Regions from separate parts of the Ideonella lacteola genome, predicted to be linked through region 1. Evidence: riboswitches for the same ligand, from Rfam matches in the RefSeq annotation. Region 1 holds a riboswitch; the other holds the start of a gene.

Region 1 (4,413 bases):
GAACTCGAAGCTGATCGGCACGGGGCGCGACGAAGGGGATGACGAGGTGTCGGTCATGAAGGTGTCTCAAGGGGTCGGGGCCCGCCGGGCCTCGATGAAGAACTCGCGGTTGCCATCACTGCCGGTGGTGGGGCTGTCTCGCCAGGCCACCCATTGAAGCCCGAGTCGCGCGCAGGCCTTGCGCATCTTGGCTTCCACATGGCCGTACGCGGCGGGGCTCTTGACCAGGCCGTTCTTGCCGATGTCGACCGGCTGCAGCTCGAACTGGGGTTTGACCAGCATCAGCAGCGTGCCCTGCAGCGACAGCAGGGGCACCAAGGCCGGCAGCACCAGCCCCAGCGAAATGAACGACAGGTCTCCGGTGATGAAGTCAAAGCCGACCTCGGGCATGGCATCGCCCAGCTGCTCGCGGGTCAAAGATCGGGCGTTGACGCCTTCGAGCCCGACGACGCGGGGGTCTGCCGCCAGTCTCGGGTGCAACTGGCCATGGCCCACGTCCACGCCCACCACCCGCTTCGCGCCCGCGGCCAGCAGCACATCGGTGAATCCGCCGGTGCTCTGGCCCACGTCCAGCGCCGTTTGGCCCTGAACCGACAGGCCGCTGTCGCGCAGTGCGCCTTCCAGCTTCAGGCCGCCGCGGGAGGCCCAACGGAGCTCGGCGTCGTCGGTGACTTCAATGTCGCAGCCTTCGGGCAGGTCGTCACCCGCCTTCTTCGGCACCGTCCAGCCTTTGGGGCCCAGCCAGCGCACGGCACCGCGCTCGATCAGCCGCTGAGCGGCCGAACGGCTGGGGGCGAGGCCCTGTGCCACGAGGAGTTGATCAGCTCGCATGTTGAATCGAAGACAAGCGGTGTGGCGAGCGGCCCGCGGACCGGGCGCAGAGGCGCGGGAGTGCGAACGCACGTCCTGTACGTGGGGAACTCCGGCGACTCTGCGACGACGGGCTGCGCGCTAGCCGCGCCAAGGCCGCGTCAGTACCGATAGGTGTCGGGCTTGTAGGGGCCGGCCTTGGAGACGCCGATGTAGGCGGCCTGCTCGTCGGTCAGCTCGGTGAGCTTGGCGTTGAGCTTCTTCAGCTGCAGGCGGGCCACCTTCTCGTCCAGGTGCTTGGGCAGCACATAGACTTTGCCCACTTCGTAGTCGGCCTGCTTGGTGAACAGCTCGATCTGCGCGATCGTCTGGTTCGCGAACGAGCTGCTCATCACGTAGCTCGGGTGGCCGGTGGCGCAGCCCAGGTTCACCAGGCGGCCCTTGGCCAGCATGATGATGCGCTTGCCATCGGGGAAGATCACGTGGTCGACCTGCGGCTTGATCTCTTCCCACTTGTACTTGTCGAGCGACGCAATGTCGATCTCGTTGTCGAAGTGGCCGATGTTGCAGACGATCGCCTGATCCTTCATCTTGAGCATGTGATCGTGGGTGATCACGTTCTTGTTGCCCGTGGCGGTGACGAAGATGTCGGCCTGCGAGCAGGCTTCGTCCATCGTGACGACGCGGTAGCCTTCCATCGCGGCCTGCAGCGCGTTGATGGGGTCGATCTCGGTGACCCACACCTGCGCCGACAGGGCGCGCAGTGCCTGGGCCGAGCCCTTGCCCACATCGCCATAGCCGGCGACCACGGCCACCTTGCCGGCGATCATCACGTCGGTGGCGCGCTTGATGCCATCGACCAGGCTCTCGCGGCAGCCGTAGAGGTTGTCGAACTTGCTCTTGGTGACCGAGTCGTTGACGTTGATGGCGCGGAACAGCAGCGTGCCCTTGGCGCTCATCTCGTTCAGGCGGTGCACGCCGGTGGTGGTCTCTTCGGTCACGCCGATGATCTGGGCGCTCTTGCGGGTGTACCAGTTCTTGTCGACGGCCAGCTTGGCCTTGATCGCGGCGAACAGCTCGCGCTCTTCCTCGCTGCCCGGGTTGGCCAGCAGAGAGGCGTCCTTCTCGGCGCGCTGGCCCAGGTGCATCAGCAGCGTGGCATCGCCGCCGTCATCCAGGATCATGTTCGGGCCTTCGCCTTCGGTGAAGGCCGGGCCGAATTCGAAGATGCGGTGGGTGTAGTCCCAGTAGTCCTTCAAGGACTCGCCCTTGTAGGCGAAGACGGGGGTGCCTTCGGCCACCAGGGCGGCGGCGGCGTGGTCTTGCGTCGAGAAGATGTTGCAAGAGGCCCAGCGCACCTCGGCACCGAGGGCTTGCAGCGTCTCGACGAGCACGGCCGTCTGGATCGTCATGTGCAGGCTGCCGGTGATGCGCGCGCCCTTGAGCGGCTGGCTCGCGGCGAATTCTTCGCGGATCGCCATCAGGCCGGGCATCTCGGTCTCGGCGATCTTGATTTCCTTGCGGCCCCAGTCGGCGAGCTTGATGTCGGCGATGGCGTGATCGGGGGTGGTCTTCAGAACGGCAGCGTTCATGGGGTTCTCCGTGTTCGGGCGTGACTGATCGCCCGCGCCTGCGGTGGAAGGGGTGGAGAAAAAAAGACACACAGCCCACCCACGACACCATCGGTGCGGGTGAGCGCCGTTGCAAAAGCATCGCCTCAAGGTCGTCGCCAGCGACGCTGCACGGTCGGCGATGAGGACATCGCCTGGGCAGCCCGTCGAGGGCCTTGGGGGGTTCCGAGCCTGGGGCCAGGGGTGTCGGCCTTGCAACGCTCCTCGGAACGAGGTGTGATTCTAGCGGCGGCCCGCGAACGCGGCCAAGGCCTTCGTGAAGCGCTCCACGTCCTGCGCGTCGTTGTAGGCCTGCGCCGAGAACCGCCAGTACAGCCGTCCCGGCGGCCCGGCCGAATCCTCGATCGCCAGGATCTGTGCTTCGATCGCGGCGTCGGCGAGCAACTGGTTCTTGAGTTGCGTCGCCGCCCCGGCGCCACGGCCATGCGCTTCGGGCAGCGGCAGCGTCACCATGCTGGCCACCATCGACGGCGGGGTGCGCCATGCCAGGCCCCATTCGTGCGTCAACTGCTCGGCCACTTCCCGGGCGAAGGCATGGTTGCGCGCCCACAGGGCTTCGCGGCCCCCCAACTGCTCGTCGATGAACTTCAGCCCGTCCGGGGCGCAGAGAAACGGCGTCGGGTCGCGCGTGCCAACCCAGTCGAACTCGGCGATCCAGCCGCCGCCAGCACCCCAGCTGATCACCGGCGGGTGAAGGCTGGCTCGGTGCTCGGGGGCTGCCCACAGCAAGCCGGCGCTGCGCGGCGAGAAGGCCCATTTGTGCAGGTTGCCGGTGTAGAAGTCGACGCCGAGCGAGGGGATGTCGAGCGCCATGGCGCCGGGCACGTGGGCGCCATCGGCCAGCACGGCGACGCCGCGCCCGCGGCACAACGCAGCCAGGCGGGCCAGCGGCATCACCAGCGCCGTCTCGGGGCTGACGTGGTCGAGCACGGCCAGCCGTGTGCGCGGGCCCAGGGCGGCGGCCAGCGCATCCACCAACTCATCCTCGCTGGCCACGGGGAAGGGCAGGTGGGCCGATCTGACCGTGGCGCCCGCGCGGGCGGCATGGTGGGCGGCCGCCCGGGAGACGGCGCCGTAGGTGCGGTTGGTCACCAGCACTTCGTCGCCGGGCCGCAGCGGAAACGAAGCCAGCACGGCATTCGCCCCCGCGGTGGCGTTGTCAACGAAGACGATGTCGTTGCCCTGCACACCGAACCACGGAGCGATGGCCGCCGCCGCCGCCCGCAACCGGGATCGGGGGCCATCGGGCAGGGCACGGTCCGGCGCCTCGTCGGGCCGGCCGATGGGGGTGAGCTCCCGCAGCAGGAACCGGGCGGGTTGCCTTTCGATCTCGTCACGCAGCGCGGCCTGGGCGGCCATCACCGCTTTCGGCACGGCACCGACGGTGCCATGGTTGAGGTAGGTGATGGCGGGGTCAAGCGGCCACAGCGGCAGCAGCGCTCGGCCGAAGTTCACGGGGCTGGGCATGCAGGCATTTCAGCACGCATGGGACACTGCCGCGCATGAGCCGTGCTCCATGGACACCGGATCGGGCCTGGGCCCGCGTGCCCCCATCGCGACTGATCGGGTTGAAGGGGGTGTTGACCGACATCGACGACACCCTGACCTGCGACGGTGTCATTCAGCCCGCCGCCCTGCAGGCCCTGCATGCGCTGCACCAGGCAGGCCTGCCCGTCATCGCCATCACAGGCCGGCCGGCGGGCTGGAGCGAGCCTTTCGCTCTGAGCTGGCCGGTGCGCGCCATCGTCGCCGAGAACGGTGGCGTGATGTTGCGCCGCCAAGCCACCGGCGAGCTGCTGCATGAATTTGCCCAGGCCGCGCCGGAGCGCGACCGCAACCTGGCCCGTCTGCGTGCCTGCGCACAGGCTGTGCTGCAGGAGGTGCCGGGCGCTGTGTTGGCGCGGGACAGCGCAGGCCGCCTGACCGATATCGCCATCGATCACAGTGAATTCGCCCACCTGGCCCCGGCACA
Region 2 (4,413 bases), on a different contig from region 1:
CAGCTTCTGGGCTGATCCGGGCCCGGTGGATGTCGACCTGTTCCAGCGCTTTCGCACCTACCTCGTGCGAGAGTCGCAGCTCAACGCCAGCTTTTATGCCGAAGCACCCGGGTTGCCGTCGATCACCGACAGCAACCGGCGCCGTGCTGCATCGTCCGACAAGCCCAGCGCGCTGCCCCAGGCGCCCAGCTGGTCTTCGCCCACGCGACCCACGTTGAAGTAGGTCGATTCGGGGTGGGCGAGGTAGAACCCGCTCACGCTCGCCGCCGGCGTCATCGCCAGGCTTTCCGTCAGGCCCATCCCGATCTCGTCGCAGGCCAGCGCCCGGAACATGTCGGCCTTCACGCCGTGGTCTGGGCATGCGGGGTAGCCGGGGGCCGGGCGGATGCCGCTGTACTTTTCGGCGATCAGTTCCTCGTTGGACAACTGCTCTTGCGCGGCATAGCCCCACAGCTCGGTCCGCACCCGCTGGTGCAGGCGCTCGGCGAAGGCCTCGGCCAGCCGATCGGCCAGCGCCTTGAGCATGATGCTGCTGTAGTCGTCGTGCGCCGCCTCGAACTGGGCGGCCTTTTTGTCGACCCCAAGGCCGGCGGTGACGGCGAACAAGCCGATGTAGTCAGGCTGGGTGCCCTTCGGCGCGATGAAGTCGGCCAGCGAGCGGTTGGGGCGCGCCACGCCGTCGATGACGGGACGCTCGCTTTGCATGCGCAGAGGGGCCCAGCGCAACAGCACTTCCTGGCGTGATTCGTCGGTGTAGACCTCGATCACGTCGTCGTCGACCGTGTTGGCCGGGTACAGGCCCATCACGCCATGGGCCTGCAGCCACCGGCCATCGATGATCCTCTTCAGCATCGCCTGGCCGTCGGCCAGCACCTTGCGGGCCGCGTCGCCCACCACCTCATCTTGAAGAATGGCCGGATACGGGCCGGCGAGATCCCAGGTCTGGAAGAAGGGCCCCCAGTCGATGCAGGCGGCCAGCTCGGCGAGGTCGTACTGCTTGAACACGCGGCGGCCGATGAAGCGGGGTGCGGCGGGCGGCGTGCTCCAGTCGATCCTCGTCTTGTTGGCTCGCGCCTTCGCCAGGGGCACCAACGGCGTGGCCTTCTTGCCCGCGTGCAGTTGGCGCACCCGCTCGTAGTCGGCGAGCAGCTCGGCCACGTAAGTGGTCGAGCGCTCCTCGGACAACAACTCCGAGCACACGCCGACCGCGCGCGAGGCGTCCGGCACATAGACCACCGGCCCGTCGTAGTGCGGCGAGATCTTCACCGCCGTGTGGACGCGGCTGGTGGTGGCGCCGCCGATCAGCAGCGGCATCTTCTTGTCGCGGAACCACGCATCGCGCTGCATCTCGGCGGCCACGTGCTGCATCTCTTCGAGGCTGGGGGTGATCAGGCCCGACAGGCCGATCAGGTCGGCGCCTTCGGTGCGTGCTTTCTCGAGGATGTCCTGGCACGGGACCATCACCCCCATGTTGACGACCTCGAAGTTGTTGCACTGGAGCACGACGGTGACGATGTTCTTGCCGATGTCGTGCACGTCACCTTTCACCGTGGCGATGACGATCTTGCCCTTGGGCTTCACATCACCGCCGGCTTCGGCCATCGCCGCCTTCTCGGCCTCGATGTAGGGCAGCAGATGCGCCACCGCCTGCTTCATCACACGGGCGCTCTTGACCACCTGCGGCAGGAACATCTTGCCCGCGCCGAACAGGTCGCCCACCACGTTCATGCCGGCCATCAGCGGGCCTTCGATGACGTGCAGTGGGCGGCCGCCGCCGGCCTTGATCGCTTGCCACGCCTCTTCGGTGTCTTCGGTGATGAACTCGGTGATGCCGTGCACCAGCGCATGGCTCAGGCGCTCGTTGACGCCCGCCTGGCGCCAGGCCAGCCGCTGCGAATCATCCTTGGCCGCGCCCTTGGCGCTTTCGGCGATCTCGATCAGCCGTTCGCCGGCATCCTTGCGGCGATTGAGCACCACGTCTTCCACCCGCTCGCGCAAGGTCGGATCGAGGTCGTCGTAGACGCCGATCATGCCGGCGTTGACGATGCCCATGTCCATGCCCGCCTGGATCGCGTGGTACAGGAAGACCGTGTGAATCGCCTCGCGCACCGGTTCGTTGCCGCGGAAGCTGAACGACACGTTCGACACGCCGCCCGACACCTTCGCGCCCGGCAGGTTCTGTTTGATCCAGCGCGTGGCTTCGATGAAGTCGACGGCGTAGTTGTCGTGCTCCTCGATGCCCGTGGCGATGGCGAAGATGTTGGGATCGAAGATGATGTCTTCCGGCGCGAAGCCCACCTCGTCCACCAGGATGCGGTAGGCCCGATCGCAGATCTCCGTCTTGCGCTGGAAGGTGTCGGCCTGGCCTTGCTCGTCGAACGCCATCACGACGGCCGCGGCGCCGTAGCGGCGCACCAGCGTGGCCTGCCGCTTGAACTCGGCTTCGCCTTCCTTCAGCGAGATCGAGTTCACGATGCCCTTGCCTTGCAGGCACTTCAGGCCCGCCTCGATCACGCTCCATTTGGACGAGTCCACCATGATCGGTACCCGCGCGATCTCGGGCTCGCCGGCGATCAGGTTCAAGAATCGCACCATCGCCGCCTGGCTGTCCAACATGGCCTCGTCCATGTTGATGTCGATCACCTGCGCGCCGTTTTCCACCTGCTGGCGCGCCACCGCCAGGGCCTCTTCATACTGGCCCGCGAGGATCATCCGCGCAAAGGCTTTCGAGCCGGTCACGTTGGTGCGTTCGCCCACGTTCACGAACAGCGAACCGGCGCCGATCGAGACAGGCTCCAGCCCCGACAGCCGCATCGGGGGCGGGTTGACGGGCGAGGCGGCGGCGGCTTGCGTGGTTCGGTCGGTCATGGCGTCGGGGCGGAGTCGGGACAAACGGGCCGCGGGCCGCCACGACTCACCGCGACGGTCGCTGGACGACCCGGGTGAGCGCCGTTGAAGCACGGTGCAGGACGGATGGACCTGCGGCGTGCCCGTGCCGAGCCTGGCGGCCGCGCGGCGCACGCGATCGCTGTGCCGACGGGCCGTCGCAACGCTCCTCGGACGGTGCCTGAATTCTACGCAAGCGAGGGCTTACCACGGCTGACCGCTGTTACAGCTCGTGGACTTTGTCAGGTGCCGCGTTTGCTCCAATCGGCTCATGGAGAGATACCCGCAGCGCCGCCCGAGCGCCACCTCGGCAGAGCCCGCCCGCTTTCGCTTCTGGATGACCGTACTGGCCCTCGCCGCCGGCTTGCCGGGTTGTCAGACCTCGCCGCCCGCCACGCCGGTGGCCACAACGCCGGCGCCCGAAGCGCCTGCCCCCGCCGTGAAGCCGCCTTCACCGGGCGATTCGCCGTTGGCGGCCGAGGCCAAATGGTTGACCGAGCTGTTTGCCGGCACACCAGTGCAGGTGGTGGGTGAGCGCGATGGCAGCGTGCGCTTGAGCGTGCCTATGAAGTACGCCTTTGACACGGCCCAGCCCGGCGGCGGTGCCGGCAGCGCCCAGGCGGCGGTGGCACCGAAAGCGCCGTTGTTGGCGGTGCTGGACAAGGTGTCTCAAAGCCTGAAGCGGCAACCCACCGCCAAGCTGCAGGCGGCGGCGCCTGCCGGCCCTCGCTCGGCCGAACGCGTGGCCGCCATGCGAACCCAACTGGCCAACCGCGGCGTGCCCGGCTGGCGCGTGGCGGCCGCGGCGCCGCCCGCCGACGACCAGGTGTTGTTGCGACTGGTGGCGCCGCCCGTGGGCATGCGCCTGCAGGAAGACGGCACCCTGGCGCCGCCCGCGTCAGGACGGGGGAGCAATCCCACTGGCCGATAGCTGCGCAGTGGGCGCACGCTGACAGGCGGCTTTCCTCGCCCGGCCCTCAAGCCCCACGCGTTTCGGTCGAAAAAGCGCCATAGCCGCGTCCGCCTCTTGTGCGGGCGGTGGCGATTGCGCGACCATGAAACTCGTTCCCATCTCCCCTGACGGACTGGAGCCCGGCTTCCCGCTGCCCTTCTCGCTGCGCGACGTGAACGGTCGCGTGCTGGTGCAGCGCGGCACCCCCATCGCCGATCGGCAGCAACTGGGCTATCTGCTCGCGCGGGCCTTGTTCATCGACGATGCCGAGAAGGGCCTCGCACAACGGCAGCTGAATGCGCAGGTCGACCAGATGTTCCGCTCCGGTGACGCCACGCTGGGCGAGATCGCCGCGCTGCGGCCAGAGTACGACCAGCGCGCCACCGAGCCCGCCCCCTTGGTCGAGCCGCCGCTGGAGTGGCCCGACCTGGAAAGCCGAGCCCGCGTGCTGTTGGGTGACACCCGGGCGGCGCGCTGGATGCCGCGACTGGACGAGCTCGCCGACGACATGCTCAAACGCCTGGAGCGTCATGTCGACGCGACGCTGCTGCGCTTCATCCACATGGCCGGCCACC

The links. Region 1 has a riboswitch for S-adenosylhomocysteine ahead of ahcY (adenosylhomocysteinase). Riboswitches for the same ligand answer to the same signal wherever they lie in the genome.
Region 2: linked by a shared signal. The riboswitch ahead of metH (methionine synthase) and the one ahead of ahcY (adenosylhomocysteinase) in region 1 are both predicted to bind S-adenosylhomocysteine.

The regions. Positions count from the first base shown of each region.
Region 1 is NZ_JBBUTG010000010.1:147,059-151,471, forward strand. It holds gene metF (methylenetetrahydrofolate reductase [NAD(P)H]) at 1-57, opposite strand, end outside; gene AACH06_RS16550 (TlyA family RNA methyltransferase) at 67-831, opposite strand; gene ahcY (adenosylhomocysteinase) at 972-2,402, opposite strand; S-adenosyl-L-homocysteine riboswitch at 2,497-2,653, opposite strand; gene AACH06_RS16560 (aminotransferase class V-fold PLP-dependent enzyme) at 2,664-3,908, opposite strand; gene AACH06_RS16565 (HAD family hydrolase) at 3,944-4,413, shown strand, end outside.
Region 2 is NZ_JBBUTG010000003.1:438,265-442,677, forward strand. It holds partial or broken gene AACH06_RS07680 (capsular biosynthesis protein) at 1-37, shown strand, start outside; gene metH (methionine synthase) at 94-2,868, opposite strand; S-adenosyl-L-homocysteine riboswitch at 2,938-3,064, opposite strand; gene AACH06_RS07690 (hypothetical protein) at 3,158-3,817, shown strand; gene AACH06_RS07695 (HD-GYP domain-containing protein) at 3,942-4,413, shown strand, end outside.